3 regions of the Streptomyces sp. NPDC046876 genome follow, and region 1 is predicted to be linked to each of the others. Evidence: riboswitches for the same ligand, from Rfam matches in the RefSeq annotation. Region 1 holds a riboswitch; each other region holds the start of a gene.

Region 1 (9,784 bases):
TCCGCGGACACGCCCCAGCGCTCCAGGTGCGCGCCCACGCCGAGCGGGACGGCGAAGACGGTGTCCGTGCCGGCGAGCTCCTTGATGGTCGGCAGGTCGAGGTGGTCGTAGTGGTCGTGTGAGATCACCACGGCGTCGACCGGCCCCAGCGAGGCCAGCGGAACGGGTACGGGGTGCAGCCGCCGGGGCCCGGCGAAGGGGAAGGGGGAGCACCGCTCGCCCCAGACGGGGTCGAACAGCACGCGGCGCCCGTCGATCTCGGCGAGCACGCTGGAGTGCCCCATCCAGGTCAGGCGCAATCCGCTGACCGGCGGCTTCGCGAGCTCGGCGAGGGTGGTCGGGTAGACGGGTACGGGCGCGACGGGGCTGCGCCGGATCCGCTGCTCCTTGTGGAAGTAGATCTTGGCGAACTCCAGCATGGAGCCGGAAGGCCTGGTCCGGGCCCCCACCGGGTTCTGGAACACGCCGTCGGCGAAGTTCGGCGAGCGCCGGATGCGCTCCAGCCGTGCGCCGGACGGATCCGCGCCGAAGGCTTCGGGGCGCAGGGCGCGCAGCCGGGGACGCAGGGGAAGGGAGCCGGTCAAGGCGCCTCCTGGGAGGTGGGGCGGACGGGAGCAGGCCGGGATCAGACCCCGGCCCGCCACCATCCCAACGCCTCGCGGCCCCGAAGGATTCCGCAACGGACTCCGCAACGGACTCTGCAACGGATTCCGCAACGCCCCCTCCACTCCGCTCCGGTCCGGCCGCGGCCCACGCGAGCGGCCTACAGCGGCAGCAGGTCGGGCCGCTTCGCCTCGACGTGGTCCCCGGAGGACTCCCCGCGCAGCCGGCGCCCGATCCACGGCACCAGGTGCTCGCGGGCCCACTGGATGTTGTCGCGGGTCACGTCCACCGAGCCGCGCGGCTGCTGCGGCGGCCACGGCTGGTCGGGGTCGGCCGGCACCCCGAGCCCGAGCACCTGGGCGGCGCGCAGGGCGACCCGGGTGTGGCCCTCGGGCGACAGGTGGAGCCGGTCGTCGTCCCAAGCCCGCCGGTCCTGTACGGACTTCAGCGACCAGAGGTCGAGGACCGGGCAGTCGTAGCGGTCGGCGATGGCACGCACGTGCGCGCTGTACGTCGCGACCTTGCCCCGCAGGTGCTTGAGGACGGGCACGCCACGGGTGTCGAACCCAGTGGTGATCATGACCTGGCCGACGGAGCCGGCGAGGTCGGCCACGGCCGCCTCGAACCGCTCCGCCACGGCGTCCGGGTCGCTGCCGGGCCGGATGATGTCGTTGCCGCCCGCGCAGAAGGTCACGAGGTCCGGGGCGAGCTCCTTGGCCCGCGGGACCTGTTCGGCCACGATCTGGTCGAGCAGGCGCCCCCGCACCGCGAGGTTCGCGTACCGGAACTCGCCCTCCGGGCGCTGGTCGGCCAGGAGTACGGCCAGGCGGTCCGCCCAGCCGACGAAGCTCCCCTCGGGTCCCGGGTCCCCCACGCCCTCGGTGAAGCTGTCCCCGATCGCCGCGTACGAGCCGATGGTCCTGTTCGTCTTCTTCGTCGTCTCTATCGTCGTCGTCGCTGCCACGGGACCATATCCTTCACCGCGGCGCGTGACCTACGCCACCGTAGGAAGGGGTTGACGGACCGTGATCTTTACCACCGGGCGGGTGCGGAATTACAGCGCGTGAGGCCGGGGCCCCCCTCGGGTCCCGGCCTCACGCGGGTCTTCACACCGCCGCCGCCGCGACGGCGGCGACGGCGGCAACGGCGGCAACGGCCGTCAGATGCTGACGCCCTTCGAGCGGAGGTAGGCCAGCGGGTCGATGTCCGAGCCGTACGAGGGGCCCGTGCGGACCTCGAAGTGCAGGTGCGGGCCGGTGGAGTTGCCCGTGGAGCCGGAGAGGCCGATCCGCTGGCCGGCGGTGACGGCCTGGCCCACGGAGACGGACAGCTGGGACAGGTGGCCGTACTGGGAGTACTTGCCGTCCGCGTGCCGGATGACGACCTCGTTGCCGTACGCCCCGCCCCAGCCGGCCGAGACGACGGTGCCCGCGCCGACCGCCTTGACGGTGGTCCCGGTGCTCGCGATGAAGTCGACACCGGTGTGGTAGCCGCTGGACCACATGGCGCCGGGGGTCTTGTACTGGGTGGAGATCCCGCCGCCGACGGGGGCGACGAAGGCAGCGGCGACCGGGGCGGCCTCCGGGGCCTTCGCCACGGCAGGGGCGCCCTGGTCGGCGGCCGGCGCCGGGGACTTCTTCTTCGGCGCGGCCTGCGGCGCGACCTGCGGCGCAGCCTTCGGTGCCGCCTGCGGCGCGGCGGCGGGCTTCCCGGCCGGGGCTCCGGCGGGTTCCCCGGCCGCAGTGGCTTCGCCCTCCGCACCGAGGGTCAGCTTCAGGCCGGGGTGGATCAGCGACGGGTCGGTGCCGACGGCCTCGCGGTTGTCGGCGTACAGCCGCTCCCAGCCGCCCGGCAGGTGGCGGTCGGCGGCGATGGTGGAGAGGCAGTCGCCCGGCACGACCGTGTAGACGGACGGCGCCGCCCGGTCGGCGGCCTGGACGGCGGCGGCCGGCTGGGCCTGGAGCGACACCGGAACCCGCGGGGCGACCACGGGGGCGGCGGACGGGGCGGCGGCGTGGGCGCCGGCGGCGCCGATCAGCGGCAGCGCGAGGGCGGCGCCGCCGGTGCCGGCGAAGGCGAAGCCACGGGCTGTCGAGCGGGACTTGGGACGGCGGTGCTTGCCCTGAGCCGGCATGGCGCATTCCTCTCCGTCGCCTGCGAGGTGAGCTGTCGGGTTCGGACTGGAGATGTCCGGCCGAACACGGACCGAACGGAACGTGTACGGCTTCACCCCGAGCCGCTCCTCAAGGAAAAGATCCAAAAAGAAGCAGCGGCCTACCTGGTTCCCCCGCTCCTGCCGCACATGAATGGTCGGGTTGCGGTTTTCCGGACGGCGGCAGGATTAGGCGGTCCATCCGGATCGATCGCGAAGGTAATCCAGTACGGCATCACGGAACAAGCCATGAATTCCTGACGGATTCACAGAAGCGGGATTCCGGGGTAATTTCCGGTCACCCTCCGTCCATTCCGCACCGCCAACGGCCTTTCGCGCCGGGCCATTCGGGATCGACGATCAGGCACTCACGGTCACCGTATGATCTGGCTCACGCCGGTTGTGCCCGATCTGGCCACCGACGGCGGCAAGTTGACCCCAAGCAGTGCAATTCGGACACTACGACACACCACGACGCACCTCGACCCACCACGACAACGCCGGAGGAGTTCCCGTGACCCAGCAGATACCCCCGCCCCCGTCGGCGGACCGGATACCGGAGCCCGAACTGTCCGGAGTGCGCAACTTCCGCGACGTGGGCGGCCTGCCGACCGCGGACGGGCGAAGGGTCAGGCCGGGACGACTGTTCCGAAGCGGACATCTCGCACATGCCACCGAAACCGATGCAGAATTCCTCGCATCGCTCGGCCTCCACACCGTCTTCGACTTCCGCAACCACGCCGACCAGGTCCTGGAGGGCCCCGACGTCGAGCTGCCGGGCGTGCGCAACGTGAACATCCCGCTGTCCGACCCGGCCGACGGCAAGGAATTCTGGAAGATGGTCCGCGACGGCGACGTCGAGCAGCTCCGCGGGATCCTCGGCGACGGCAAGGCCGCCGCCCGGATGACGAACTCGTACCGCGCGATCGTCCTGGACCGCACCGCCGAGCACAGCCGGGTCCTGCACGCCCTCGCCGAGGACAGCGTCCCGGCGCTCATGCACTGCGCGGCCGGGAAGGACCGGGCCGGCCTGGCGATCGCCGTCACCCTGCTCGCCCTCGGGGTGGAGCGCGAGGCCATCACGGCGGACTACCTGGAGTCGAACGCCCCGCACCGCCGCTACCGCGTGCGCCGCGGCAGCGATGCGCCCGAGGCCCGCTCCCCCGAGGTCATGGAGCTGCTCGCCCCGCTCTTCGACGCCCGCGCCGCCTACCTCGACGCCGCCTTCGCCGCCATCGAAGAGCGCTGGGGCGGCGTCGAGCGCTATCTCGCCGAGGGCCTCCGCCTCGCTCCCGAGACCCTCGCCCGGCTGCGCGAGCAGCTCGTCCACTAGCAGCGCCGCCCCCTCGGCGGAATGGATCCGGCCCGGACCCGGTTGGCCCTTTCGGCAAGATCATCCGACGAGGGAGCCGAAGTGACCCGCACCGCTTTCACCCTGCCCGTCAACGGAGCCGACGGCACGGCCGAGCCCCGCCTCACCCGCGAGGACGTCTGGGCCGGCCTGGTGGCCAAGGCCGCCGACCCGCTGCCGTACATCCCCGCCATCACCGAGTGCACCGTGCTCTCCAGCGGGCCGCAGGGCCTGGTCCGGGAGATCGTGCTCGACGGCGACCGGTTCGTCGAGGACATCGTCTTCGACACCGGCCGCCGGGTGGCCTTCCACCGCTCCGACGACCGCGCCGTGTGGACGATCACCAACGACATCGACGAGGACGAGCGCGGCGGGCTCCTGCTCACCTTCGGCGGCGAGTACGCCGGGGAGCTCGGGCCGGAGGAGGCCGAGCGCCGGGAGGCGGCCCTGGCCGAGGCCGTCGCCCACACCCTGGACGTGATCCGCCGGGCCAAGGCGGCCTGACCGCCCGGCCCGGCCCGGCCGCAGGCCGTCAGCCGCCGCCGACGGCCTGCTTGACCAGGGTCCTGCCGAAGTCCCACATGAGTCCGCCGCCGCCGTGGGCCTCGTCCATGACCGCGCGGAAGGCCACCACGAAACGGTCGATGTCGGACTCGTCCACGACGAGCGGCGGGATCAGCTTGATGACCTCCAGGTGGTCCCCCGAGACCTGGGTCAGGATCCGGTGCTTCTGGAGCAGCGGCACCACGACCATCTGCGCGAACAGGCCCTTGCGGGCCGCCTGGAGCATCGTCCACCGGCTGCGCAGCCGCAGGGAGGCGGGCCGGCCGAACTCGATGCCGACCATCAGGCCCCGCCCGCGCACCTCGTGCAGCAGCTCGTAGTCGTCCACCAGGGCCGCGAGGCGCCCGCGCAGCAGGTCGCCCATGGCCCGGGCGCGGGCGGTGATCCCCTCGTCCTCCATGACGCTGAGCACCGCCAGCCCGGCCGCCATGGCCTGGGCGTTGGAGCCGAAACTGGCGGAGTGCACCAGCACCCGGTCCATGGACGAGTACACCCTCCGGAAGATCCACTCCCGGCCCAGGGTCGCCCCGACGGGGACGTAGCCCCCCGACAGCGCCTTGGCCACGCACACGAGGTCCGGCTCGACGCCCGGCTCGTGCTGGTACGCGTAGAAATCGCCGGTGCGTCCGAGGCCGGTCTGCACCTCGTCGGCGATCAGCAGCGCCTTGTGCCGGTGCAGCAGTTCCTGCGCCGCCGCGAGGAAGCCGGGCGGGGCCGCGTGCACGCCCTTGCCCTGGATCGGCTCGACGACGAACGCGGCGACGTCCCCGCGCCCCAGCTCCCGCTCCAGCGCTGCCAGGTCGCCGAGCGCGATGCGGGTGTCCGGCAGGAGCGGGGCGAACCCGTCGCGGAACCCGCTCTCCCCGTTGACCGAGAGGGATCCGGTGGTCAGCCCGTGGAAGGCGTGGTCGCAGTAGAGGATCCTGGGCCGCCCGGTGGCGTACCGGGCGAACTTCAGGGCGGTCTCCACGGCCTCGGTGCCGCTGTTGCCGAAGAAGACCCGCTCCAGGTGGGGGCTGTACGCGAGCAGCTTCTCGGCCAGCAGTCCGGGCAGCGGCGGGCAGTCGAAGCGGGTCAGATCGGCGAGATCGGCGTCGAGGACGTCGTGCAGGGCGCGGCGGACGACGGGGTGGTGGCGGCCCAGGCCCATCACCCCGAAACCGGCGAGCATGTCCAGGTAGTCGTTGCCTTCGGCGTCCCAGAAGTGGGCGCCCTCGGCCCGCTCGTAGACCCTGTCGAAGCCGATGGTGTGGAGCATCCGGGGCAGCTGGGGGTTGAGGTGGCGGGCATGGAGCGCGTAGCGCTCCGCGCCGCGCTCGGCCAGCAGGGTCTTCAGGTCGAAGCCCGTGCGGCCCTGCGGCGGGGTGGCGGGGGTGCTCATGACGAGGCGCCCCGGTTGCCGCCGAGGGTCTCCCGGGCCGCGCGCAGGGACTCCTTGAGCGACCCCATGGTGGCGAGGACGGCGGTGGGCTCGTAGCCGCAGTGCGCCATGCAGTTCGCGCAGCGCGGGTCCTTTCCGCGGCCGTAGGCGTTCCAGTCGGTTTCCTCGATCAGCTGGCGGTAGGTGGGCACGTATCCGTCGCTCATCAGATAGCAGGGGCGCTGCCATCCGAAGAGCGAGTAATTCGGAATGGCCCAGGCGGTGCACGGGAAATCGGCCTTGCCCTCGAGGAAGTCCAGGAAGAGCGGCGAGTGGTTGAGCCGCCAGCGGCGCCGGTTCCCGCCCGCGAAGGCCTTCTTGAAGAGTTCCCTGGTCTGTTCGACTCCGAGGAAGTGCTCCTGGTCGGGTGCCTTTTCGTAGGCGTACGCGGGCGAGATCATCATTTCGTCGACCTCGAGGTCGTCATTGAGGTAGTTGAGCACCTCGATGACGGTCTGCGGGGTGTCCGTGTTGAAGAAGGTGGAGTTGGTGGTCACCCGGAACCCGCGCCGCTTCGCCTCCTTGATGGCCGCGACGGCCTCGTCGAAGACGCCTTCCTTGGCGACCGACTCGTCGTGCCGCTCGCGCAGTCCGTCGATGTGCACGGCGAAGGCGAAATAGGGCGAGGGGGCGAACTTCTCGATCTTCTTGCGGAGCAGCAGGGCGTTGGTGCAGAGGAAGACGTACTTGCGCCGGGCCACCAACTGCCGCACGATCTCGTCGATCTGCGGGTGCATCAGCGGCTCTCCGCCCGCGATGGACACCATGGGAGCGCCGGACTCCAGGACGGCCCCGACGGCCTGGGCCACCGGCATGCGCTGCTTGAGCACGCCGGCCGGATGCTGGATCTTCCCGCAGCCCTCGCAGGCCAGGTTGCAGGCGTAGAGCGGCTCGAGCTCGACGATCAGCGGGAACTTCTCCCGCTTGCGGAGCTTTTGTTCGAGCAGATAGGTCCCGACCCTGATGGACTGTCGCAGCGGCATGGCCATCTGGCTCACCTCCTGGGGAGCAGCAAAGAACGGTGCCAGTCATAGAAAGCGGGCATTACGGCACGCAGTACGCGGAAGGCAGATATTCCACCGCGGACCGTGCCGATACGGAGGAGCTCGTGCTCCGGAGCGTCCACGATCACCCGGACGGCCGCAACCGGGCGGTGCGGTCCGGGGGGCCCCGGTGGCCCGGGAGCCGCGGGAGGTCCGGGCGGCCCGGCCCGGGTGGCGGTCCACAGGGTGGCCGCGGACTCCATGTCGACCGCGATGGCGCCGCCCGCCCGCAGCCGGGCGCGTTCCTGGCCGCGGACGACGTGGTCGGAGCCGGTCAGCGCGCCGGTGTGCACGGTGCGGCCCGGTGCGACCCGGGCCAGTGCCTCGGCGAGCAGGGCCGTCCCCGAGCAGGCGACGGTGCCCCGCGGATCGCGGGTCTCCTCGGCGACGACCAGGTCGCCGGGGTGCATGCCCGGGACCAGCCCGGCGCAGAACCCGGTGGCCAGCACGGCGGCCCCGCGCAGCACGGGCTCGGCGAGGGCCCGCCCGACGGCCCGCTCGGCGGCGCGCGGACCCATGCCGGTGCGCAGCAGGGCGTACCGGTCGGGGGCGCCGCGCTCGCCGCCGCTGCGCAGGGCCGCCCGCTCGATGCGCAGGGCGCAGGCGACCAGCAGCGGCACGGGCGCGGGGTCGGACCGCGGGTCGGACCGCGGATCGGGCCGGGGGCCGGAGCGGGGTCCGCCGCCCCGGGCGGCGGCCATCAGGACGCCCCGGGCGCGAGCGGTTCCCCGTACAGGTAGCGGCCGAGCGCGGTGAGCGGGAACACCTGCCGGTACAGGTGGTAGTTGATGGAGAAGTCCCACGGGAAGCCGGTGCCGGTGAAGTACGGCTCGTCCCAGGAGCCGTCCGGGGCCTGCGTCCCCACCAGGTACCCGATGCCCCGCTCGACGGCCTTGCCGTCCCGCTCCCCCGCCGAGAGCAGGGCCATCAGCGCCCATGCGGTCTGGGAGGCCGTGGAGGCGCCCTTGCCGGCCCAGGCGGGGTCCCGGTAGGAGCGCTGGTCCTCGCCCCAGCCGCCGTCCTCGTTCTGTACGGACTCCAGCCAGCGCACGGCGCGGCGCACGGCCGGATGGGCCGGGGGGATCCCGGCGGCGGCGAGCGCCGGCAGCACCGAGCCGGTCCCGTACACGTAGTTGGTGCCCCAGCGGCCGAACCAGCTGCCGTCGGGCTCCTGGTGAGCGAGCAGCCAGGCGATGCCGCGGCGTGCCCGCGGGTCGGCGGCCCGGCCCTCCACGGCGAGCATCTCCACCACGTGGGCGGTGACGTCGGCCGACGGGGGGTCGATGACCTCGCCGAAGTCGCAGAACGGCAGCCGGTTGGGGAAGGGGCTGGTGTTGTCGGCGTCGAAGGCGCCCCAGCCGCCGTCCCGCGACTGCATGCCGAGGGTCCAGGACACGGCGCGGGCCACGGCCGCCTCGGCCCTGGCCGGGTCCGGGTGGCGGATGCGGCGCAGGGCGAGGACCACCTCGGCGGTGTCGTCGATGTCGGGGTAGGTGTCGTTGTGGAACTCGAACGCCCACCCGCCTGGGGCGAGTCCGGGCCGGCGCACGGCCCAGTCGCCGGTACGGGTGATCTCCTCGGCCAGCATCCAGTCGGCGGCCTTGACCAGGGCCGGGTGGTCGGGCGGCAGACCCGCGTCGACGAGGGCGATCGCGGCGAGGCAGGTGTCCCACACCGGTGACTGGCAGGCCTCGACCATGCGGACGGGGCCGCCGGGGGTGCCGTCGGGCCCGGGCGGCTCCTCGCGCCAGACGGCGAAGCGGTCGAGGGACTCCAGCCCCGCCCGCATGACCGGGTGGCCGAGGTCGTAGCCGAGCAGGTGCAGGGCGATGACCGAGTAGACGGCGGGCGGCTGGATCCCGCCCCAGCAGCCGTCGTTCTCCTGCCGCTCGACGATCCAGCGGGCGGCCTTCGCCATCGCCGCCCTGCGCAGCGGGCGCGGGGCGATGCGCCGGTAGAGGTGCAGGGCCTTGTCCATCCGCTGGAAGAGGCCCTCCCAACTGGCCATGGGGGCCGGGCGGGTGGCGGGGCGCGGCCGACGGGCATCGGTGTGCAGCTCGTCCAGGGTGAAGGGAGCGGGGCGGACGGGGCGGTGCGCGGAGACGATGGTGAGCGGGACGATGGTCTGGCGGGCCCAGCAGCCGAAGTCGTAGATGTTCAGCGGCACCCACGACGGCAGCAGGACCAGCTCGGGCGGGATTTCGGGCAGGTGGTCCCAGCTCCACCAGCCGAACAGGGCCAGCCAGATCCGGGTGAAGACGCGGGCGCCTGCGATGCCGCCGTGCGCCCGGATCCAGGCGGAGGCGCGGGCCATGTGCGGGGCGTCGGGGGCGTCGCCGGCCAGGCGCAGGGCGACGTACGCCTCGATGGTGGCGGAGAGTTCGGGCGGGCCGCCGTGGAAGGTGGCCCAGGTGCCGTCGTCGCGCTGGTTTCCGCGGATGTGCCGGGCGGCGGCCCGGGTGACGGCCTCGTCGCGGATGCCGAGGAACTGGCGCAGCAGGAGGTCCTCGGCGTCCATGGTGACGTTGGTCTCCAGGTCGCCCTTCCACCATCCGGCCGTGTCCTGGCACTCCAGCAGGTGCCGGGTCGCCCGCGCGGCGGCCTCGTACACCCCGGGAGGAACGCCTCCGGGGCCGGGGTCGGCGCCGCCG
Region 2 (9,924 bases), on a different contig from region 1:
GCGCGGGCAGGGTGGGCAGGACCCGGATCCCGTAGCGGGCGAGCAGCTCGGCGGCGTCGGCGTCGGTGAGGGTGAGGACGCGGTCGCCGAGGGGGAGGTCGGCACCGTGGCCGCCGGCGCGGGCGGTGAGACCGGCGGGGGCGCCGAGGGCTGCCGGGGCGCCGAGGGCGGCCTCGGCGCCGGTCCCGGTGCCCGGGGCGGCTCCGGGCCCGGCTGCGGGACCGGCTGCAGCCAGGAGGCGGGCGAGCTGGGCTGCGGCTCCGGCCTCGTCGATGTCCTCGTACTCGGGCACCTGGCCGGCGTCGGCGTTGGCCCGCCGCCACTGCCCGTAGCGGACGGCTTCGGCCACGGCGCGCACGGCCCGCTCGGCGGCGGGGTAGGCGGGGATGTGCACGTCTGCGCGGGAGAGGGCGTCGACGAGCTCGGCCAGCTCGACGTTGACGACCGCCACGGGCTTGCCGGGGTGCCCGGCCACCGCGTCGCGCAGGGCGTCGGCCAGGTCGTCGGCGCCGATGTGCTCGCTGACCCAGGGGATCGCGGTGACGACCACGGCGTCGTGTGCCTCGGAGGCCAGGGCCGTGGCCAGCGCCTGCCCGAAGTCCTTGGGGGAGGCGGCCGTGGTCAGGTCCAGCGGGGCGCCGGGCCGCAGCCCCTGGGCGAGGCAGGCGTCGTACGTGAGGAAGCCGAGCGACTCGGAGTTGCCCAGGATCGCCACGCGCGGTCCGGCGGGCAGCGGCTGGGAGGCCAGCAGCAGCCCGACGTCGACCAGTTCGGTGACGGTGTCGACCCGGATCACGCCCGCCTGGCGCAGGAGCGCGGAGACGGTGGTCTCCGGGAGCCGGGTCCCGGGCACGACGTGGCCGGCGGGGGTGTGGCGGCCGCCCTTGGCGACGACGACGGGCTTGACCGCGGCGGTGCGCCGGGCGAGGCGGGTGAACTTCCGCGGGTTGCCGAGGGTTTCGAGGTACATGAGGGCCACGTCGGTGGCCTCGTCCTCGTACCAGTACTGCAGGATGTCGTTGCCGGAGACGTCGGCGCGGTTGCCGGCGGAGACGAAGGAGGACAGCCCTTCGCCGCGGCCCAGCAGGGCGGACAGCAGCGAGATGCCGATCGCCCCGGACTGCGTGAACAGCCCGATCCGGCCGCGCACGGGAGCCGGGACGGGCGCGAGGGAGGCGTTGAGGCCCACCTCCGGCGCGGTGTTGATGACGCCGAAGGCATTGGGCCCGATCAGCCTCATTCCGTACGAGCGCACCTGGCGGACCAGTTCGCGCTGCCGGTCCAGGCCCGCCGGACCGCTCTCGCCGTACCCGGCGGACAGCACGACGAGCCCCTGCACCCCGTGCTCGCCGCAGGCGGCGACGGCCTGCGGGACCCGCTCGGCCGGGACCGCGATCACGGCGAGGTCGACCGGGGCGTCGATGTCGGCGAGGGAGCGGTAGGCGCGGACCCCGTCCAGCAGGTCGGACGAGACGGCCTCGTTCACGGCGTAGAGGTGGCCGCGGAAGCCGCTGTCGCGGAGGTTGCGCAGGACTGCCGCACCGACGCCGCCGCCGGAGCGGCTGACGCCGATGACGGCGACGGAGCCGGGGGCCAGCAGGCGCTGGACGGAGCGGGCCTCGGCGCGCTGTTCGCGGGCGCGCTGGACGGCGAGGGACTTCGCGGTCGGCTCGAGGTCCAGGGTGAGGTGGACGGACCCGTCCTCGAAGCTGCGCGTCTGCTGGTAGCCGGCGTCCGTGAACACCTTGATCATCTTCGTGTTGGCGGGCAGCACCTCGGCCGCGAAGCGGCGGATGCCGCGCTCCCTGGCCACCGCGCCGATGTGCTCCAGCAGCGCGGAGGCCACGCCGCGGCCCTGGTGGGCGTCCTGGACGAGGAAGGCGACCTCGGCCTCGTCGGCGGGGCCGGAGGCGGGCCGGCCGTCGGAGCCGATCCGGTCGTAGCGGACGGTGCCGATGAACTCCTCGCCGACGGTCGCGGCGAGGCCGACGCGGTCGACGTAGTCGTGGTGCGTGAAGCGGTGGACGTCGCGGTCGGAGAGCCGGGGGTGGGGGGCGAAGAAGCGGTAGTACTTCGACTCGTCGGAGACCTGCTCGTAGAAGCTGACCAGCCGGCCGGCGTCCTCGGTGGTGATGGGCCTGATGCGGGCGGTGCCGCCGTCGCGCAGGACGACGTCGGCCTCCCAGTGGGCCGGGTACGCGGGGTCCGACGCGGTGGTCATGCGGCGATCTTAAGGCCAGAGGGGGCCCGGGAGCTCCTGCGCGGCGGACGCGGCAAGCCGGGGTGAACCGGTGCAAGCTGGGGTGGTTCGCACCTCGGGGATCCGGTCGGGAGGCCGGCCGGAGCACTCGGGACCTTGTGGGATAGTGGTCTAGACAACCATAAGAACCTGAAGGGCATCACCATGGCAGAGCGCCGCGTCAACGTCGGCTGGGCCGAGGGCCTGCACGCTCGTCCCGCCTCGATCTTCGTCCGCGCGACGACCGCTTCCGGGGTCCCGGTGACCATCGCGAAGGCTGACGGCACCCCCGTCAACGCCGCGTCCATGCTCGCGGTGCTGGGCCTGGGCGCCCAGGGCGGCGAGGAGATCATCCTGTCGTCCGACGCCGAGGGCGCCGAGGTGGCGCTGGACCGCCTGGCGAAGCTGGTCGCCGAGGGCCTCGAGGAGCTTCCCGAGACCGTCTGACCCTTCGGGTTCGCCCGTCGCGCGGGCGGCGCGAGAACGGCAGGAGCCGCGACCACCGGAATTCCCGGCGGCCGCGGCTCCTGCTGTTTCCCCTCACATCAGGGCACGGAAAAGGCGTCCGGAGAAAGACTCACGGAAGAAGACTCACAGAAGAAGGCGCACCGAAGAAGGCGCACAGAAAAGGGCGCACGGAAATACGGCGGCCTTTTACCCTCTCCCCATTCATACGCGGGCCTTGTTAATGGGAGCCGCTCGCCATGTTTACGGCACGTTGCGAAGACCTCACGCGCAGCCGGTACGCGCCGGACGTCCCGTCCGCGTGCACCGCCGTCAGGGCCCGCGCCCGCTCGGCGTCGCCGCGCGCCACCGCGTCCACGATCGCCCCGTGCTCCGCCCAGCACTCCACGGGCCGCTGCGGCGCCTGCACGACGTACATCCACGCGACCTTGTGCCGCATCTGGGTGAGGAGCGCGATCAGCCCGGGGCTGCCGGAGGCCTGCGCCAGCGTCTCGTGGAACCAGCTCCCCAGGGCCCGCAGATCCTCGCTTTGGCCCTGGCGAGCCCGCTCCTGGCCCAGCCTGACCAGCCCGCGCAGCACCTTCAGGTGGGCCTCGGTGCGGCGCCGGGCGGCCCGGGCCGCGGCCAGCGGCTCCAACAGCATCCGCAGCTCCAGCAGGTCGGCGGCCTCCTGCTCGGTCGGCTCCGCGACGCAGGCGCCCGCATGCCGGCGGGTGGTCACGAACCCCTCGGACTCCAGGGTGCGCAGCGCCTCGCGCACGGGGACGCGGGAGACGCCGTAGCGTCGGGCCAGCACCTCCTCGGTCAGCCGGCCGCCCGGTTCGAATGCCCCGGAGACGATGTCGTCGCGGATTGCAGTGCATACCGCGTGCGCGGGAATACGCAAGACCGGACCTCCGCCCATTTCTCCGCCTTTTCCGGCTGCCGGGCGCCTTTGCCGCCGCCGTACCGGGATCGTACCGAGACTCTATTGCAATGCGCCGAATTTTCCGAGCGCAGGCGGAAATCGGCCGGCCTTTGCAGGCACAACGCGAGGACCCCGGCTCGGTGAGCCGGGGTCCTGTGCGAAGCGGTGCGGCGGCGCCGCCCGACGGCGCGTCGGTCAGAGGTCGACGCCGTGGCTGCGCAGGTACGAGACGGGGTCGATGTCCGAGCCGTACGTGGCGCCCGTGCGGGCCTCGAAGTGCAGGTGCGGGCCGCTGGAGTTGCCGGTGGAGCCCGACAGGCCGATCTGCTGGCCCGGGGTGACCGTCTCGCCGACGGAGACGCTCAGCGAGGACATGTGGCCGTACTGGGTGTACGTGCCGTCGTTGTGGCGGATGACGACGTTGTTGCCGTACGCGCCGCCCCAGCCGGCCTCGACCACGGTGCCGGCGCCGACCGCGTGGACCGAGGTGCCGGAGGCCGCGTGGAAGTCGATGCCGGTGTGGCTGCCGGAGGACCACATGCCGCCGCCGGCGTGGTACTGGGTGCTGATGTAGCTGTCGTCGAGCGGCGAGACGAAGGTGTTGAGGCGCTTGCGCTCCTCCTCGCGGGCGGCACGCTCGGCGGCCTCGCGCTCGGCCTTCGCCTTCTCCTCGGCCTTCTGCTTGGCCTCGGCGGCCCGGGCGGCGGCGTCGGCCTCGGCCTTGGCCTTGAGGGCGGCAGCCTCCGCGGCGTTGCGCTGGGCTTCGGCCTGGGCCTCGATCTGGCCCTGGAGGTCCTCGGCGGTGACGACCGCGTTCAGGCCGGTGTCCTCCATGGAGGGGCCCTTGTGGTCCGTCGCGGCGAACGCCGGGGCGGCGAGGGTGCCCACGACACCGGTCGTTGCGAGGGCGGCGACGCCGGCGTAACCGGCGGTCTTGCGGCTCAGACGGCTGGAACCACGGTGCTTGCCGGCGGCACGACTGCCAAAGGCCATGGAGGGGCTGATCCTTTCCTTCCTTCTCGCCTACCGGGTTAGCTGACGGGTTCGGAGCAGGAAGGTCTCCTACGGGCCCCTCTGGCGAGGCGGCCCGATTCACCCCAGGGACGTGTGGGTCCCCGGCTCCCCAGGCTCGCGCCTGACGGGGACTCGGCGATCGCTGCCCGGTGCCGCGGGTGCGGCGCGTACAAACTGACGGACAGCACGCCCGACGCTAGGCGGATCATCAGTCAATCGCCAAACAGACGCGCGCTTTTGTTGCGTACGCCACACCCCATACGGGCAACCTTGGCGCCAATTGGACATAAAGGGCCCCGATGGCCAAGCCATCGGGGCCCTTCGACCGCCTGCGGTCCGCCGGTGCGCCGGCAGCACCTCGCCGGCCCATCCGCCGTATACCGACGGTCAGTTGGTGACGACGGTCACCTCTCCGATCCCCAGCGCGCGCACCGGCTCCTCGATCTGCGAGGCGTCACCCACGAGCACGGTGACCAGGCGGTCCACCGGGAAGGCCTTGACGACCGCCGTGGTCGCCTCCACGGTGCCGGTGGCCGCCAACTGCGCGTACAGCCGGGCCTGGTAGTCGTCCGGCAGCTCCTGCTCGACCTGGTCGGCGAGCGTGCCCGCGACGGCAGCGGCCGTCTCGAACTTCAGCGGGGCCACCCCGACCAGGTTCTGCACCGCCACGTCCCGCTCGGCGTCCGTCAGACCGCCCTCGGCGAGGGTGCGCAGCACCTTCCACAGGTCGTCCAGGGCCGGACCGGTGTTGGGGGTGTCCACCGAGCCGCTGATGGCGAGCATCGAGGCCCCGCGGCCGTCGGCGGTGGAGCGCAGCACCTGGCCGAACGCGCGCACGCCGTAGGTGTAGCCCTTCTCCTCGCGCAGCACCTTGTCCAGGCGCGAGGTGAGGGTGCCGCCCAGGCAGTACGTGCCGAGCACCTGGGCCGCCCAGACGCTGTCGTGCCGGTCCGGCCCGATCCGGCCGATGAGCAGCTGCGTCTGGACCGCGCCGGGCCGGTCCACGATGACGACCCGGCCGGTGTCGTCGGCGGTCACCGGCGGCACCGGGCGCGCCTCGGCGGTGTCGCCGGTCCAGGCGCCCAGGGTGTCCGCCAGGACGGCGTCCAGGTCGATTCCGGTCAGGTCGCCGACGATCACGGCGGTGGCCGTGGCGGGGCGCACGTGGGCCTCGTAGAAGGCGCGGACGGCCGCGGAGTCGATCCGGGCGACGGTCTCCTCGGTGCCCTGGCGCGGGCGGGACATGCGCAGGGACGCCGGGAAGAGCTGGCGGGAGAGCTCCTTGGCGGCGCGGCGCTGCGGGTTGGCCAGCTCGTGCGGGATCTCGTCGAGGCGGTTGCGCACCAGGCGGTCGACCTCGCTGTCGGCGAAGGCCGGCGCCCGCAGCGCCTCGGCGACCAGGCCCAGGGCCTTGTGCAGCCGGGAGGCCGGGACCTCCAGGGAGACCCGCAGGCCGGGGTGGTCGGCATGGGCGTCGAGGGTGGCGCCGCAGCGCTCGAGCTCGGCGGCGAACTCCTCGGCGGAGTGCTTGTCGGTGCCCTCGGACAGCGCACGGGCCATGATGGTCGCCACGCCGTCCAGGCCCTCGGGCTCGGCGTCCAGCGGGGCGGCGAGGTTGACCTCGACGGCCACCACCTGCTGGCCCGGGCGGTGGCAGCGCAGCACGGTCATGCCGTTGGGCAGCGCGCCGCGCTCGGGGGCCGGGAAGGCCCACGGCCGGGCCTCGCCGGCCTGCGGCCGCGGGTGGAAGGTCATCGTGACGGCTGCGGTGTCGCTCACTGCTCCGCCCCCTCGTTCTCGTTCTGGTTCGCGGCGTCGGCATCGGTGTCGGCGTCGGCATCGGCCGCCAGGGGCTCGTACACCAGCACCGCACGGTTGTCGGGGCGCAGCCGGGCCGCGGCCACGGCCTGCACCTCCTCGGCGGTGATGTCGAGGACCCGCTGCACGGCGGTCAGGGCGAGCTGCGGGTCGCCGAACAGGACGGCGAAGCGGCACAGTTCGTCGGCACGGCCGGCCACCGTGCTCAGCCGGTCCAGCCATTCGCGCTCCAGCTGCGCCTGAGCGCGCTCCATCTCCTCGGCGGTCGGGCCCTCGGCCGCGAACCGGGCGAGCTCCTCGTCCACGGCGGCCTCGATGGCGGGCACCTCGACGCCGCTGGAGGTCTTCACGTCCAGCCAGCCCATGGAGGGGGCGCCGGCCAGGCGGAGCATGCCGAAGCTGGCGGCGACGGCCGTCTGGTCGCGGCGTACCAGGCGGTTGTGCAGCCGGGAGGACTCGCCGCCGCCGAGGACGGTGAGCGCCACGTCGGCGGCGTCGCACTCGCGGGTGCCGTCGTGCGGCAGGCGGTAGGCGGCCATCAGCGCGCGGGCCGGGACCTCCTCGACGATCTCCTCGCGGAGCTCGCGGCCCATGATCTCGGGCAGGCTGCCGTCGCGCGGCGGCTTCTTGCCGTCGTGCGAGGGGATCGTGCCGAAGTACTTCTCGATCCAGGCCAGGGTCTGGGCCGGGTCGATGTCGCCGACGACCGACAGCACCGCGTTGTTCGGCGCGTAGTACGTACGGAAGAAGGCGCGGGCGTCCTCCAGCGAGGCCGCGTCCAGGTCGGCCATCGAGCCGATCGGCGTGTGGTGGTACGGGTGACCGTCGGGGTACGCGAGGGCGGTCAGCCGCTCGAAGGCCGTGCCGTAGGGGACGTTGTCGTAGCGCTGGCGGCGCTCGTTCTTGACGACGTCGCGCTGGTTCTCCATGGACTCCTCGTCCAGGGCGGCCAGCAGCGAGCCCATCCGGTCGGCCTCGAGCCAGAGCGCCAGCTCCAGCTGGTGGGCCGGCATCGTCTCGAAGTAGTTGGTGCGCTCGAAGCTGGTGGTGCCGTTCAGCGAGCCTCCGGCGCCCTGGACCAGCTCGAAGTGACCGTTGCCGGGTACGCTCGCCGAGCCCTGGAACATCAGGTGCTCGAAGAGGTGAGCCAGGCCGGTGCGCCCCTTGACTTCGTGGCGCGAGCCGACGTCGTACCAGAGGCAGACGGCGGCGACCGGGGTCAGGTGGTCCTCGGAGAGCACCACGCGCAGGCCGTTGGCCAGCCGGTGTTCGGTCGCTGTCAGGCCGCCGGAGCCGGCCTGGGCTGTGGCCGTGTGACCCATGGGCATGTGGTCCCTTCGATCGCGATGCAGAGATTTCTGTCAGACCTGTCACTGTATGCAAGCGCGTCGGGCCGCGGAGAAGTTCCCCGCTCAGTCCTGGGTCGGAGTCGGCGCTGTCGGAGCCTCGGGCCACAATGGTCCGCGACAACCCCGGCGGCCCCGTCCGGGCCGACGGCCCCGACCCCGCCCTACCCCGCCAGACCCCCAGCACACCTTCTTTCTTGGTTAAGGAGCCGCGCAGCGATGGCCCGCCGCAGCACGAAGACCCCGCCGCCGGAGGATTTCGAGGAGAACATCCTCGACATCGACGTCGTCGACGAAATGCAGGGCTCCTTCCTCGAGTACGCGTACTCGGTGATCTACTCCCGAGCCCTGCCCGACGCCCGGGACGGCATGAAGCCGGTACACCGGCGCATCGTCTACCAGATGAACGAGATGGGCCTTCGCCCCGACCGCGGGTACGTCAAGTGCGCCCGCGTCGTGGGCGAGGTCATGGGCAAGCTGCACCCGCACGGCGACGCGTCGATCTACGACGCCCTCGTGCGCATGGCGCAGCCCTTCTCGATGCGGCTGCCGCTCGTCGACGGCCACGGCAACTTCGGCTCGCTGGGCAACGACGACCCGCCGGCGGCGATGCGTTACACCGAGTGCCGGATGGCGGACGCCACGTCACTGATGACGGAGTCGATCGACGAGGACACCGTCGACTTCACCGCCAACTACGACGGCCAGGAGCGCGAGCCGGTCGCGCTGCCGGCGGCGTACCCGAACCTGCTGGTCAACGGCGCGTCCGGGATCGCGGTCGGCATGGCCACCAACATGCCCCCGCACAACCTGGGCGAGGTCATCGCGGCCGCCCGCCACCTGATCCGGTACCCGCAGGCGGACCTGGAGGCGCTGATGCGCTTCGTACCGGGTCCCGACCTGCCCACGGGCGGCCGGATCGTGGGCCTGTCGGGGATCAAGGACGCGTACGAGAACGGCCGCGGCACCTTCAAGATCCGCGCGACGGTGTCCGTGGAGAACGTGACCGCGCGCCGCAAGGGCCTGGTCGTCACCGAACTGCCCTTCACCGTCGGCCCCGAGAAGGTCGTCGCGAAGATCAAGGACCTGGTCGGCTCGAAGAAGCTCCAGGGCATCGCGGACGTCAAGGACCTGACCGACCGCGCGCACGGCCTGCGCCTGGTCATCGAGGTCAAGAACGGCTTCCACCCCGAGGCCGTGCTGGAGCAGCTCTACAAGCTGACGCCGATGGAGGAGTCCTTCGGCATCAACAACGTGGCCCTGGTCGACGGCCAGCCGCTCACGCTGGGCCTCAAGGAGCTGCTGGAGGTCTACCTCGACCACCGCTTCGACGTGGTGCGCCGGCGCAGCGAGTTCCGCCGCGGCAAGCGGCGCGACCGGCTCCACCTGGTCGAGGGCCTGCTCGTGGCCCTGCTCGACATCGACGAGGTCATCCGGATCATCCGCGACAGCGACAACTCCGCGCAGGCCAAGGAGCGCCTGATGGAGCGCTTCTCGCTGAGCGAGATCCAGACCCAGTACATCCTCGACACCCCGCTGCGCCGGCTCACCCGCTTCGACCGGATCGAGCTCGAGTCCGAGCGCGACCGGCTCACCGGCGAGATCGAGGAGCTGACCCGGATCCTGGACTCCGACGCGGAGCTGCGCAAGCTGGTCTCCTCGGAGCTGGCCGCGGTGGCCAAGAAGTTCGGAACCGAGCGCCGCACCGTCCTGCTGGAGTCGGCGGGCGCGCCGGTCGCGGCGGTTCCGCTGGAGGTCGCGGACGACCCGTGCCGGGTGCTGCTGTCCTCGACGGGCCTGCTGGCCCGCACCGCGACCGGCGACCCGGTGCCGCTGGAGGAGGGCGGGGCCCGGGCGAAGCACGACCTGATCGTCTCGCAGGTGGCGGCCACGGCCCGCGCCGACGTCGGCGCGGTCACCTCCCACGGCCGCCTGCTGCGGCTGTCGGTGATCGACCTGCCGCAGCTGCCGGACACCCACGCCGCGCCGAACCTGGCCGGCGGGGCCCCGCTGTCGGAGTTCCTCTCCGGGCTGGCGCCGGACGAGAAGGTGGTCTGCCTGACCTCCCTGGACGAGTCCTCGCAGGGCCTGGCGCTGGGCACCGAGCAGGGCGTGGTCAAGCGCGTCGTGCCGGA
Region 3 (9,924 bases), on a different contig from region 1:
ACCACCAGGAACGGCTTGTCCATGTGGTCCGTGCCCGCCAGCTCCTTGGTGGCGCCGGTGAAGGAGAACTCGGCCTCCTGGTCGCCGGAGATCACCTCGGGCTCGACGCCCAGGATGTCGACGACACCGCGGACGAACTCGTCGCGGTTCTCGGCGTCGCGGGAGGCCGAGGTGGCCACGAAGCGCAGCCGCTCGGCGCCGAGCTCCTTGATGACCTCCGCGTACTCGCGGCAGGCCGCGAAGGTGCGCTCCAGCGCCTCCGGGGCCAGCCGGCCGGTCTTGTCCACGCCCTGGCCGAGGCGGACGATCGTCATCCGCCGGTCCAGCTCGACCAGCTCGCCGGTGGCGGGGTCGCAGTCCGCGACGAGGAGGCGGATGGAGTTCGTACCGCAGTCGATGCCGGCGACCCGGGTCATGCGTCGCCCTCCGCTTCCTTCTCCGGTTCCGCGTCCTTCTTCTCCCCGCACGGGGTGACGCACGGGCCCTTGGCCCACCACTCGGGCAGCATGGCCAGGGCCTCGTCGCCGAACGGGTTCACGCCCGGGCCGGCGGCCAGCGAGTGGCCGACCAGCACGTGCAGGCACTTGACCCGGTCCGGCATGCCGCCGGCGCTCGGGAAGCCCTGGAGCACCTCGATGGCATCGCGGCGCCGGATGTAGTCCTCGTGCGCGGCCCGGTAGGCGGCGGCGAGCTCGGGGTCCTCGGCGAGCCGGGCCTGCATCTCCTTCATCACGCCGTTGGCCTCGAGCGTGCCGATCGCGGAGGCCGCGCGCGGGCAGGTCAGGTAGTAGAGGGTGGGGAACGGCGTGCCGTCGGGGAGGCGGGGGGCGGTCTCCACCACGTCCGGCTGACCGCACGGGCAGCGGTGGGCGATGGCGCGCAGCCCGCGCGGCGGGCGTCCGAGCTGCTGCTCGAACGCCTCGATGTCCGCGTCGGTCGGCTCGGTCCGTTCGGTCTGGGGCGGGGGCGTCTGCATGCCTGGAAGGAGTCTCTTCGTTCTCGTGGATGGGTGCTGCTGCTGGTCGGTCGCGGCTCAGTCGCCGGGGCGGTCGGCCTTGTCCACGCCGTCCCAGACGTTGGAGTACCAGGGCCGGTCGGACCCGGCCCGGCCGGTGCGGCGGTGCTCCGCCGCCTCGGCGCCGGGGTCGTTCATGATGTAGCCGATCTCGCCCGGCCGCACGAAGTGCAGGTGTTTGCGCGCCTGCTGCTCCGCGTAGGCGTTGTCCTGCCAGCGGGCCTTCTCGTCGCGCAGGCGTTCGAGGCGCTTGCTCGCCGCCGCGGCGGCCCGCTGCTGCTCCGCGATCTCCGAGCGCTGGGAGACGTATTGGCGCATCGGGTACGCCAGGGCGACGACCAGCGTACAGAGGACGAGCACGAGCAGGGCGGCCCGGCCGGTGAGCCGGCTGCGGCGGACCTGACGGCGGCTCTGCGAGCGGTAGACGTGGGCGGCGGTCCGCTCGCCGAGCTGCTTGAGCCTGGTCGCGGTGGAGAAGGTGGAGAACCGATCCCGGTTCCCGGCCATTGCTCCCGCCTCCCCTCTGTCCGTACTACGCAATACGTCCCCGCACACGGTACGGGACCGAGTGCGGGGACGTACGGAGGCTCAGGGACCGTCAGCCCTTGAAGCGCGGGAACGCGCTGCGGCCCGCGTACACCGCGGCGTCGTCGAGGATCTCCTCGATGCGCAGCAGCTGGTTGTACTTGGCGACGCGCTCGGAGCGGGCCGGGGCGCCGGTCTTGATCTGGCCGCAGTTGGTGGCGACGGCAAGGTCGGCGATGGTGACGTCCTCGGTCTCGCCGGAGCGGTGCGACATCATGCACTTGAAGCCGTTGCGCTGGGCGAGCTCGACGGCGTCCAGGGTCTCGGTCAGCGAGCCGATCTGGTTGACCTTGACGAGCAGGGCGTTGGCGGTGCCCTCCTCGATGCCGCGGGCCAGGCGCTCGGGGTTGGTGACGAACAGGTCGTCACCGACGAGCTGGACCTTGGCGCCGAGCTTCTCGGTGATGACCTTCCAGCCGGCCCAGTCGTCCTCGAACAGCGGGTCCTCGATGGAGACCAGCGGGTACGCGGAGACGAGCTCCTCGTAGTACTCGGTCATCTCGGCGGCGGAGCGGGCCTGGCCCTCGAAGTTGTACTTGCCGTCCTTGTAGAACTCGGACGCGGCGACGTCGAGCGCGAGCGCGATGTCCTTGCCCGGGGTGTAGCCGGCCTGCTTGATGGCCTCGAGGATGAGGTCCAGCGCCTCGCGGTTGGAGCCGAGGTTCGGGGCGAAGCCGCCCTCGTCGCCCAGACCGGTGGACAGGCCCTTGCCCTTCAGCACGGACTTGAGGGTGTGGTAGACCTCGGTGCCCCAGCGCAGGGCCTCGGAGAAGGACTCCGCGCCGATCGGCGCGATCATGAACTCCTGGATGTCCACGTTGGAGTCGGCGTGCGAGCCGCCGTTGAGGATGTTCATCATCGGAACGGGCAGCAGGTGCGCGTTCGGGCCGCCGAGGTAGCGGAAGAGCGGCAGGTCCGAGGCCTCGGAGGCGGCGTGCGCCACGGCCAGGGAGACGCCGAGGATGGCGTTGGCGCCGAGCGAGCCCTTGTTGTCGGTGGCGTCCAGGTCGAACATGGCCTGGTCGATCAGGCGCTGCTCGGTGGCGTCGTAGCCGACGAGCTCCGGGCCGATCTGCTCGATGACCGCGAGGACGGCCTTCTCCACGCCCTTGCCCATGTAGCGGTTGGGGTCGCCGTCGCGGAGCTCAATGGCCTCGAAGGCACCGGTGGAGGCGCCGGACGGAACGGCAGCACGGCCGGTGCTGCCGTCGTCGAGGCCCACCTCGACCTCGACCGTGGGGTTGCCTCGGGAGTCCAGGATTTCCCGGGCTACGACGACGTCGATGGACGGCACGAGCATCTCCTTCTGGGATGTGACGCTGGGTGTGCGGTGGCGGGTACGGCCGTGGGATGGCCTTGCCGCCTAGAGCCTAACCGGCTCCGGGCAGTCGGCCAGCCGACCGCCCGCGTCCTGGGACGAAAAAGGGCCCGAATACCCCGCTTCCGGGACATAGGGCCCTTGATTCCGGGACTGTCGGGCCCTGTCGGGCTCTGTTGGGCTCTGTTGGGCTCTGTCGGTCCCCTGTCGACCGCCGTCTGCCGCCACCGGTCACCTGCCGTACGGGTGCTGCGCGGGCGGACGCACCGCCGCCCGGCGCGTGGGGGGTACGCGCCGGGCGGTGGGGTGTGCGCGTGCGGTCACGGCACGCGCGAGTGTTGCCGGGGAATTCAGCTGAGCTTCAGCATCTGGCCCGGGTAGATCAGGTCGGCGTCCGAGACGATGTCCTTGTTCAGCTCGAACAGCTTCTCCCAGCCGCCCTTGACGCCGTTGGCCTCGGCGATGGAGCCCAGGGTGTCGCCGGACTTGACCTCGTAGGAGCCGTTGCCGGTCTTGATGACCGAGGAGTCGCCGCGCTCGGAGCGGGTCACCGGCGCCTCGGCGCGCGGCGTCTCCTTCTTCGGCTGTGCCTTCGGCGTCTCGGTCTTCTTGGTCTCGGTCTTCTTCGTCTCGGTCTTCGGCGTCTGCTTCGGGGTGTCGCTCGAGCCGCCGCCGGAGTACGAGGAGTTCGACAGGCCCTTGCCGCAGACCGGCCAGGCGCCCTTGCCCTGGCCCTTGAGGACCTTCTCGGCGATGGCTATCTGCTGCGACTTGGAGGCCTGGTTGGCCTGCGCGGCATAGGCCTTGCCGCCGTACGCGGCCCAGGTGGAGGCCGAGAACTGCAGGCCGCCGTAGTAGCCGTTGCCCGTGTTGATGGACCAGTTGCCGCCGGACTCGCACGCCGCGACGCGGTCCCACTCGGAGGCGGTGGCGGCGGACGCGGAGCCCGCGGTCATCAGCGGGGCGGCGACGGCGACACCGGCGACGCCGGCGAGCGTGACGATGCGGGTGGTCCGCTCGATGGCGGTGGCGCGACGGTGCTTGCCCTTGCCGGAACGCAGCATGGATTTCTCCTCACCGACGCCTGCGAGGTGAGCTGTCGGGTTCGGGCGGATGAGTTGCCCGGCCGCGCACGTGGCGCGTCTTCACCCCTAGCCGTTCGTGACCGTCTTCCGACGGGCCTTCCCGGCGCCTTCGTTGGTTCCCCCGCTCCTGCCTTCGGCGCTTGACGCGACGTGTGTTCCCCCCGGCCGCCGGCAGGATTCGGCGATGCGGTCGAAGGGGCCCGCGGTGGCGGGCGATTCAGAAGGTAGACAGGTCCCCCGCCGATGTTCAACGAGGAACTTCGGCGGGGGACGGCCCCTACTTGCGCTCCCCGCAAGGGTGTTTGCGCAGGTGAGGGCGGGGTTTGCCCAAGGTTACGGACAGGACACGCCAGTTGACCGGAAGAGACACATGTCTCATTTGAACGAACCGGACATTCAAGGCCTTCCGGGTGTCCGAAGTGCCGTTATTTCTGGCTTAGATCCAGGTTCTGACCCGGCTTGATCAGGTTGGCGTCACCGCCGATGACCTGCTCGTTGGCGTGGTACAGGGCGCTCCAGCCGCCCTTGACCCCCTTGGCGTCCGCGATGGTGGCGAGGCTGTCGCCCTCCTTCACGGTGTAGGCGGGGGCCGCGCCCTCCGCGGCGGGGGCACCACGGTGCTTGCCGGTGGCAGTGGTGTCCGGTATGGCGGCCGGGTCGGTGGAGGCGCCCGGGGTGGGCGCGGCCGACGGGGCGGACGGGGCGGTGGGCGCCCCCGGGGCGGCCGGGTTCACCGGGGCGGTGGGGTCAGCCGGGTTCACCGGGGCGGTGGGCGCCGTACCGGGCGCGGTGGGCGCCGTCGGGGCCGTCGGGGCGCCCGGGTCGGTGCTCGGGGTGCCCGGCAGCGGCGTCTGGGACGGCAGGTCCGGGTCGGGCATGACGGGCAGGCCGCTGACGGGTGCCTGCGGCGCGGCCGGGATGGTGAAGGTGGGTCCGGGCGTCGGGGCGCCGAAGTCGGTGGCCCGCTCGCCGTTGCGGCCGGCCGGGACCTTGTCGTCCGGGCGGCTCGGGGTGGCGCCGACGGCGCGGTGCTTGCCGGTGGCGCCCGGGTCCACGTCCGCCGCGGGGGCGTCCTTGGTCAGCCCGGCCGAGGTCGCGCAGTTCTGCCAGGCCTCGGGGCCCTGGGCGCCGAGCACGCGTTCGGCGACGGCGATCTGCTGGGACCGGCTGGCGAGGTCGGGCCGCTCGGCGAACTCCAGGCCGCCCGCGTTCTGCCACTGCTCCTGGGTGAAGGCCAGCCCGCCGTACGCACCGCTGCCGGTGTTGGCGCTCCAGGTGCCTCCGCTCTCGCACTCGGCGACCTTGTCCCACGTCGAGGCGTCGGCCGCGCTCGCGCCGGTGGCGGCGAGCAGTGGCAGGGCCAGTGCGGAGCCCGTGACTCCGGCGGTGACGACAATCGCGGGTACCTGGCGGGGGCGTCTGTGGCGGCCGTTCCCGGAACGCATGTGCTGCACCTTTCGCATAACGGCTGGGTAACGGCAGAACCTAGCGGCCTTCGAACGATTGTCACAAGTTGAGCAAGCAGTTGACTTTGTCTCAGAAAACGTTCAGTTGTTTCGGGGTGTGAAGCGCACGGGAAGCGTGCGCAGGCCACGCATGATCAGACCTCCGCGCCACCGCAGGTCAGTTGACGGAACGGCGAGTTCCAGATCCGGCAGACGCGTCAGCAAAGTCGCAAGCGCCGTCTGTCCTTCGAGTCGGGCGAGCGGAGCGCCCAGGCAGTAGTGGATCCCGTGGCCGTAGCCGAGGTGCTGGTTGTCGGCGCGCGAGAGGTCCAGGGTGTCGGGGTCGGCGAACCGCTCCGGGTCCCGGTCGGCGGCGGCGAGGACCACCAGCACCGGGTCCCCGACCGCGATGTCCTGCCCGCCGAGCGTCAGCGGCCGGGTGGCGAAGCGCCAGGTGGCGAGCTCGACCGGGCCGTCGTAGCGCAGCAGCTCCTCCACTCCGGTCTGCAGCAGCCCGCGCTCGCCGGCGGCGAGGGAGTCCTGGAGCCGCGCGCGCTGCCCGGGGTTCATGAAGAGGGAGTGGACGCCGTTGCCGATGAGGTTCACGGTGGTCTCGAAACCCGCGAAGAGCAGGATGAACGCCATGGCGGTGGCCTCGGCCTCGGTGAGGTGGTCGCCGTGGTCGCTCGCCCGGATCAGGTCCGAGATCAGATCATTGCCCAGATCATCCCTTTTGCGGTGGATGAGTTCACCGAGGTACGTCCGCATCTGCTTGACGGAACGGGCCACTCCGCCGCGCGGGCCGCCGCCGTGCCGGATCATCATCCCGGCCCAGTCGCGGAAGTCGTCCTGGTCCTCGCGCGGTACGCCGAGCATCTCGCAGATGGCGTAGATGGGGAGCGGAAAGGCGAACTCGTGGATGAGGTCCGCCTCGCCCCGCCCGGCGAACCCGTCGATGAGGTGGTCGGTCAGCTCCTGCACCCGCGGTGTGAACTCCGCCACCCTGCGCGGCGTGAACGCCTTCGACACCAGGCGCCGCAGCCGGGTGTGGTCCGGCGGGTCGATGTTCAGCAGATGCGTCATCAGCTCCGCCTTGCGCTCCCCCGGGATCCCGGTCTTGCCCTTGGCGTGCGCCGGCTCCGCGTGGTGCGCCGGGTTCTTGCTGAGCCGCTGGTCGGCGAGGGCCTGGCGGGCGTCGGCGTACCGGGTCACCAGCCAGGCCTCGACCCCGCTGGGGAGCCGGGTGCGGTGCACCGGCGCGTGCTCGCGCAGCCACGCGTACGCGGGGTACGGGTCGGTCGCGAACTCCCAGTCGAACAGGGTAGGGGCCGGGGCGGCCGAGGCGTCTGCGGCCTCTGCGGCAGCGGGGTCTTCGGGGGCGGCGGGGGTCGGCTCGTGCACGGGTCGACCGTATCCCGGGCGGCGGACTCCACCCCTTATGGGGGGTTCGCCACGGCTGTCCGCAGATCGGCCGTCACTTGACGCCGCGGTGGCCGCCGCTCCTACTTTCGGTCCTGTGGATGTGAGGATCTTGAAAAGCAGTTTCGCGGTGGTGGAGAGACGGGCCGAGCACGCGGTCAAGTACTTCTACTCCCACCTCTTCTGGCACAACCCCGCGATCCGCGCGCTCTTCCCGACCTCCGCCGAGGACATGCAGCGCCAGCGGGACCGGCTCTTCGCCGCCCTGACGCACGTGATCGCCCACCTCGAGCACGAGGGCCTGGCCTCCTACCTCCACGACCTCGGCCGCGACCACCGCAAGTTCCTCGCCGCCCCCGAGCACTATGCCGCCGTCGGCACCAGCCTGCTCGCCGCCCTCGCCGAGGCCTCCGGCGGCGCCTGGACCCCCGAGGTGGAAAAGGCCTGGTCGGAGGCGTACCAGGCGATAGCCGACGCGATGACGGCCGGCGCCGCCGCGAGCCAGGACCCGCCCTGGTGGGACGCGGAAATCGTGCGCCACCTGCGGTACGGGCAGGACATAGGCGTGCTGACCCTGCGGCCCCACGCCCCCTTCCCCTATCTACCGGGCCAGTACACGAGCGTGAGCAGCGAGCGGGTCCCGCGGACCTGGCGCACGTACTCCATCGGCAACGCCCCCCGCCCCGACGGCACCCTCGACCTGCACGTCAGCCGCATCGAGCGCGGCCGCCTCAGCACCGCCCTGGTCCGCGAGGCCGGGCCCGGCGAGGTCCTGCGGCTCGGCGCCGCCGGCGGCGCGCTGACGCTGCGCCGCGCCGACCGCCCGGTCAGCCTCATAGCGGCCGGCACCGGCTGGGCGCCGATCCGGGCCCTGCTGGAGCAGCTCGCCGCGCACCCGCCCGACCTGGACGTGCGGCTCTTCGTCGTCGCCCGCGACGCCGCGCACCTGTACGACCGGCCGCTGATCGAGGAGTACGCGGCCGCCTTCCGCCGGCTCGCCGTCACCTACATCACGCCCGCACCCGGGCAGCACCGCAACGAGGCCACCGCCCGGCTCGCGACCGCGATGGGCAACCGGGGCCTGTGGCCCGACCAGGACGTCTACCTCAGCGGGCCGCCGGCGTTCATCGGCGAGACCGCGCAGGTCCTGCAGGAGCTCGGCGCCCGCCCCGCCCGGATCTTCCACGACTCCATACCCGCCGGCGGCACCGGCCACGGCCCGGACGGACGGCCGCTGGGCTTCGGCGAGTGGTTCCTGCACCGCCCGGACCCGCACTGGCTCAACCCGTCCGGCCGCGCACCACGGGACGACTGGACGCGGGGCGGCTGAACGCGGACCGGCCGAGCGCGGGACACCGTCCGCGCGGCGCAGTCCGCGCGGCGCAGTCCGCGCGGCGGCTACTCCTCGACGCCCTCCGCGGCGCGGATCGCGTCGCGGTAGGTGCGGGCCGCGGCGCGCAGGGCGGTCTCCGGGTCGACGCCCTCGGCCTCCGCGCGCGCCGCCAGCCGCAGCAGCTCGTACCCGATGCCCTCACCGCCCGGCAGCTCCACGGCGAGGCCGCCCGCGCGGGCCCGGCCGGCGAGCTTGGCCGCGAGCGCGAGGCCGGGCTGGCCCAGCGGGATCCCGTCGGTGACCGAGGCGCGCTGCTTCTCCACCGCCTTGGTGCGCTGCCAGTGCGCGCTGACGTCCTCCGCGGTCTGCGCCTCGGCGTCGCCGAAGACGTGCGGGTGGCGGCGGATCAGCTTCTCGACGAGGCTGCCGGCCACGTCGTCGACGGAGAACGGCTCGTCGGTGTCCTCCTCGGCGATCCGCGCGTGGAAGACCACCTGGAGCAGCACGTCGCCCAGCTCCTCGCGCAACTCCTCCCGGTCGCCGTCCTCGATGGCCTCGACCAGCTCGTACGCCTCCTCGATGGCGTACTTCACCAGCCCGCGGTGGGTCTGGCGGGAGGTCCACGGGCATTCCCGGCGCACCCGGTCCATCACCTGGACCAGGTCGAGCAGCCGGGCGCCGGGCAGGTCGTACGAGCCGGGCAGCAGCTCCAGGTCGGGCATGGCGACGCGGCCGGAGCCGGCGAGCCGGGCCAGGCCGTCGGTGAGCCGCTGGTCGCCCTCGCCGGCCGGGATGACCACGACGGTGCGCCCGCCCGCGCAGGCGTCGACGAGGGCGTGCGCGTCCGGGGCCTCGAGGGCCACCTCGACGCCCGCCTCCCGCAGGTACGGCAGCTGCGGGTGGCCGGGGGCGGCGCACAGCACCCGGTCCGCGGCGTGCAGGGTCTGCCAGGCCGGCCAGGACAGCAGGCCGGGGGCGACCCGGTGGCTGGCGGTGAGCAGGACGATCCGGCCGACGGCGGGGTCGGAGACGGGGCCGGAGGGGCGGGCGGGTTCGGCGGCGTGGGCGTTCACCCTCCGAACCTACCTCCGGCGGCGCGCCTCAGGCTCCGGCGGGTGCCTGCTCGGACCGGGTCCGCTGGGTGATCCACGGCGTCTGCTGGTCCCCGAGGACGATCTGCTGCGCGTCCCAGGCCCCGTAGCGCGGGTTGACCTGGATGTGCAGGGCCTTCGCCGCGGCCGCGAGCTTCTCCAGGGCCTTGTCCTGGCTGCCGTAGTGCTCGAAGAGCTTGTCACGCAGCAGCTTGAAGCGGGCGTCGGCCTCCAGCTGGCCGGGGGCGAGGTGGGCCTGCTCCAGAGCGGCGGCCTCCAGCTTGTCGGGGCCGCCGGCCTTCTCCAGCTGGGCCTTGCGGAACTCCTCGACCTCGCGCGGGCTGACGACCACGCCCGCGTCCTTGGCGGCGCGCTCCAGCACGGCGGTCTGGATCATCTTGTTGAGCTTGACCCGCTCCAGGCCGGGCGACGCCTGGATGAGCTGGGCGGACTGCCCGGTGCGGTTCTGCGCGGTGCGGACGTCGCCCACCTGGGCCTGGAGGGCGGAGGTGGTGATCCGCTCGCCGCCGACGACGGCCGCGGTGCCCGGGCGGGCCTGGCCCGAGCAGGCGGACAGCAGGGGGGCCGCCACGAGCAGGGCGGCGGAGACGGAGAGCGCTGTGCGACGGTGCA

The links. A riboswitch is a leader RNA that binds a small molecule or an ion and turns the genes downstream of it on or off. The one in region 1 is predicted to bind cyclic di-AMP.
Region 2: another riboswitch for cyclic di-AMP. It lies ahead of ABZ924_RS06095 (M23 family metallopeptidase); the one in region 1 lies ahead of ABZ924_RS36755 (LysM peptidoglycan-binding domain-containing M23 family metallopeptidase).
Region 3: another riboswitch for cyclic di-AMP. It lies ahead of ABZ924_RS04840 (transglycosylase family protein); the one in region 1 lies ahead of ABZ924_RS36755 (LysM peptidoglycan-binding domain-containing M23 family metallopeptidase).

Annotation. Positions count from the first base shown of each region.
Region 1 covers NZ_JBEYXK010000158.1:547-10,330, reverse strand. The annotation lists gene ABZ924_RS36765 (MBL fold metallo-hydrolase) at 1-584, opposite strand, end outside; gene ABZ924_RS36760 (SGNH/GDSL hydrolase family protein) at 764-1,567, opposite strand; gene ABZ924_RS36755 (LysM peptidoglycan-binding domain-containing M23 family metallopeptidase) at 1,763-2,737, opposite strand; cyclic di-AMP (ydaO/yuaA leader) riboswitch at 2,742-2,926, opposite strand; gene ABZ924_RS36750 (tyrosine-protein phosphatase) at 3,270-4,088, shown strand; gene ABZ924_RS36745 (SRPBCC family protein) at 4,170-4,610, shown strand; gene ABZ924_RS36740 (aspartate aminotransferase family protein) at 4,639-6,051, opposite strand; gene hpnH (adenosyl-hopene transferase HpnH) at 6,048-7,079, opposite strand; gene ABZ924_RS36730 (1-hydroxy-2-methyl-2-butenyl 4-diphosphate reductase) at 7,085-7,834, opposite strand; gene shc (squalene--hopene cyclase) at 7,834-9,744, opposite strand.
Region 2 covers NZ_JBEYXK010000006.1:109,242-119,165, forward strand. The annotation lists partial or broken gene ABZ924_RS06080 (GNAT family N-acetyltransferase) at 1-2,221, opposite strand, end outside; gene ABZ924_RS06085 (HPr family phosphocarrier protein) at 2,405-2,686, shown strand; gene ABZ924_RS06090 (GntR family transcriptional regulator) at 2,925-3,590, opposite strand; gene ABZ924_RS06095 (M23 family metallopeptidase) at 3,807-4,604, opposite strand; cyclic di-AMP (ydaO/yuaA leader) riboswitch at 4,618-4,773, opposite strand; gene ABZ924_RS06100 (pitrilysin family protein) at 5,013-6,380, opposite strand; gene ABZ924_RS06105 (pitrilysin family protein) at 6,401-7,765, opposite strand; gene ABZ924_RS06110 (DNA topoisomerase IV subunit A) at 8,009-9,924, shown strand, end outside.
Region 3 covers NZ_JBEYXK010000005.1:20,801-30,724, forward strand. The annotation lists gene ABZ924_RS04820 (Ppx/GppA phosphatase family protein) at 1-416, opposite strand, end outside; gene ABZ924_RS04825 (DUF501 domain-containing protein) at 413-976, opposite strand; gene ABZ924_RS04830 (septum formation initiator family protein) at 1,034-1,522, opposite strand; gene eno (phosphopyruvate hydratase) at 1,614-2,900, opposite strand; gene ABZ924_RS04840 (transglycosylase family protein) at 3,269-3,982, opposite strand; cyclic di-AMP (ydaO/yuaA leader) riboswitch at 3,985-4,152, opposite strand; gene ABZ924_RS04845 (transglycosylase family protein) at 4,429-5,448, opposite strand; gene ABZ924_RS04850 (cytochrome P450) at 5,551-6,768, opposite strand; gene ABZ924_RS04855 (globin domain-containing protein) at 6,971-8,197, shown strand; gene ABZ924_RS04860 (nucleoside triphosphate pyrophosphohydrolase) at 8,266-9,273, opposite strand; gene ABZ924_RS04865 (SurA N-terminal domain-containing protein) at 9,302-9,924, opposite strand, start outside.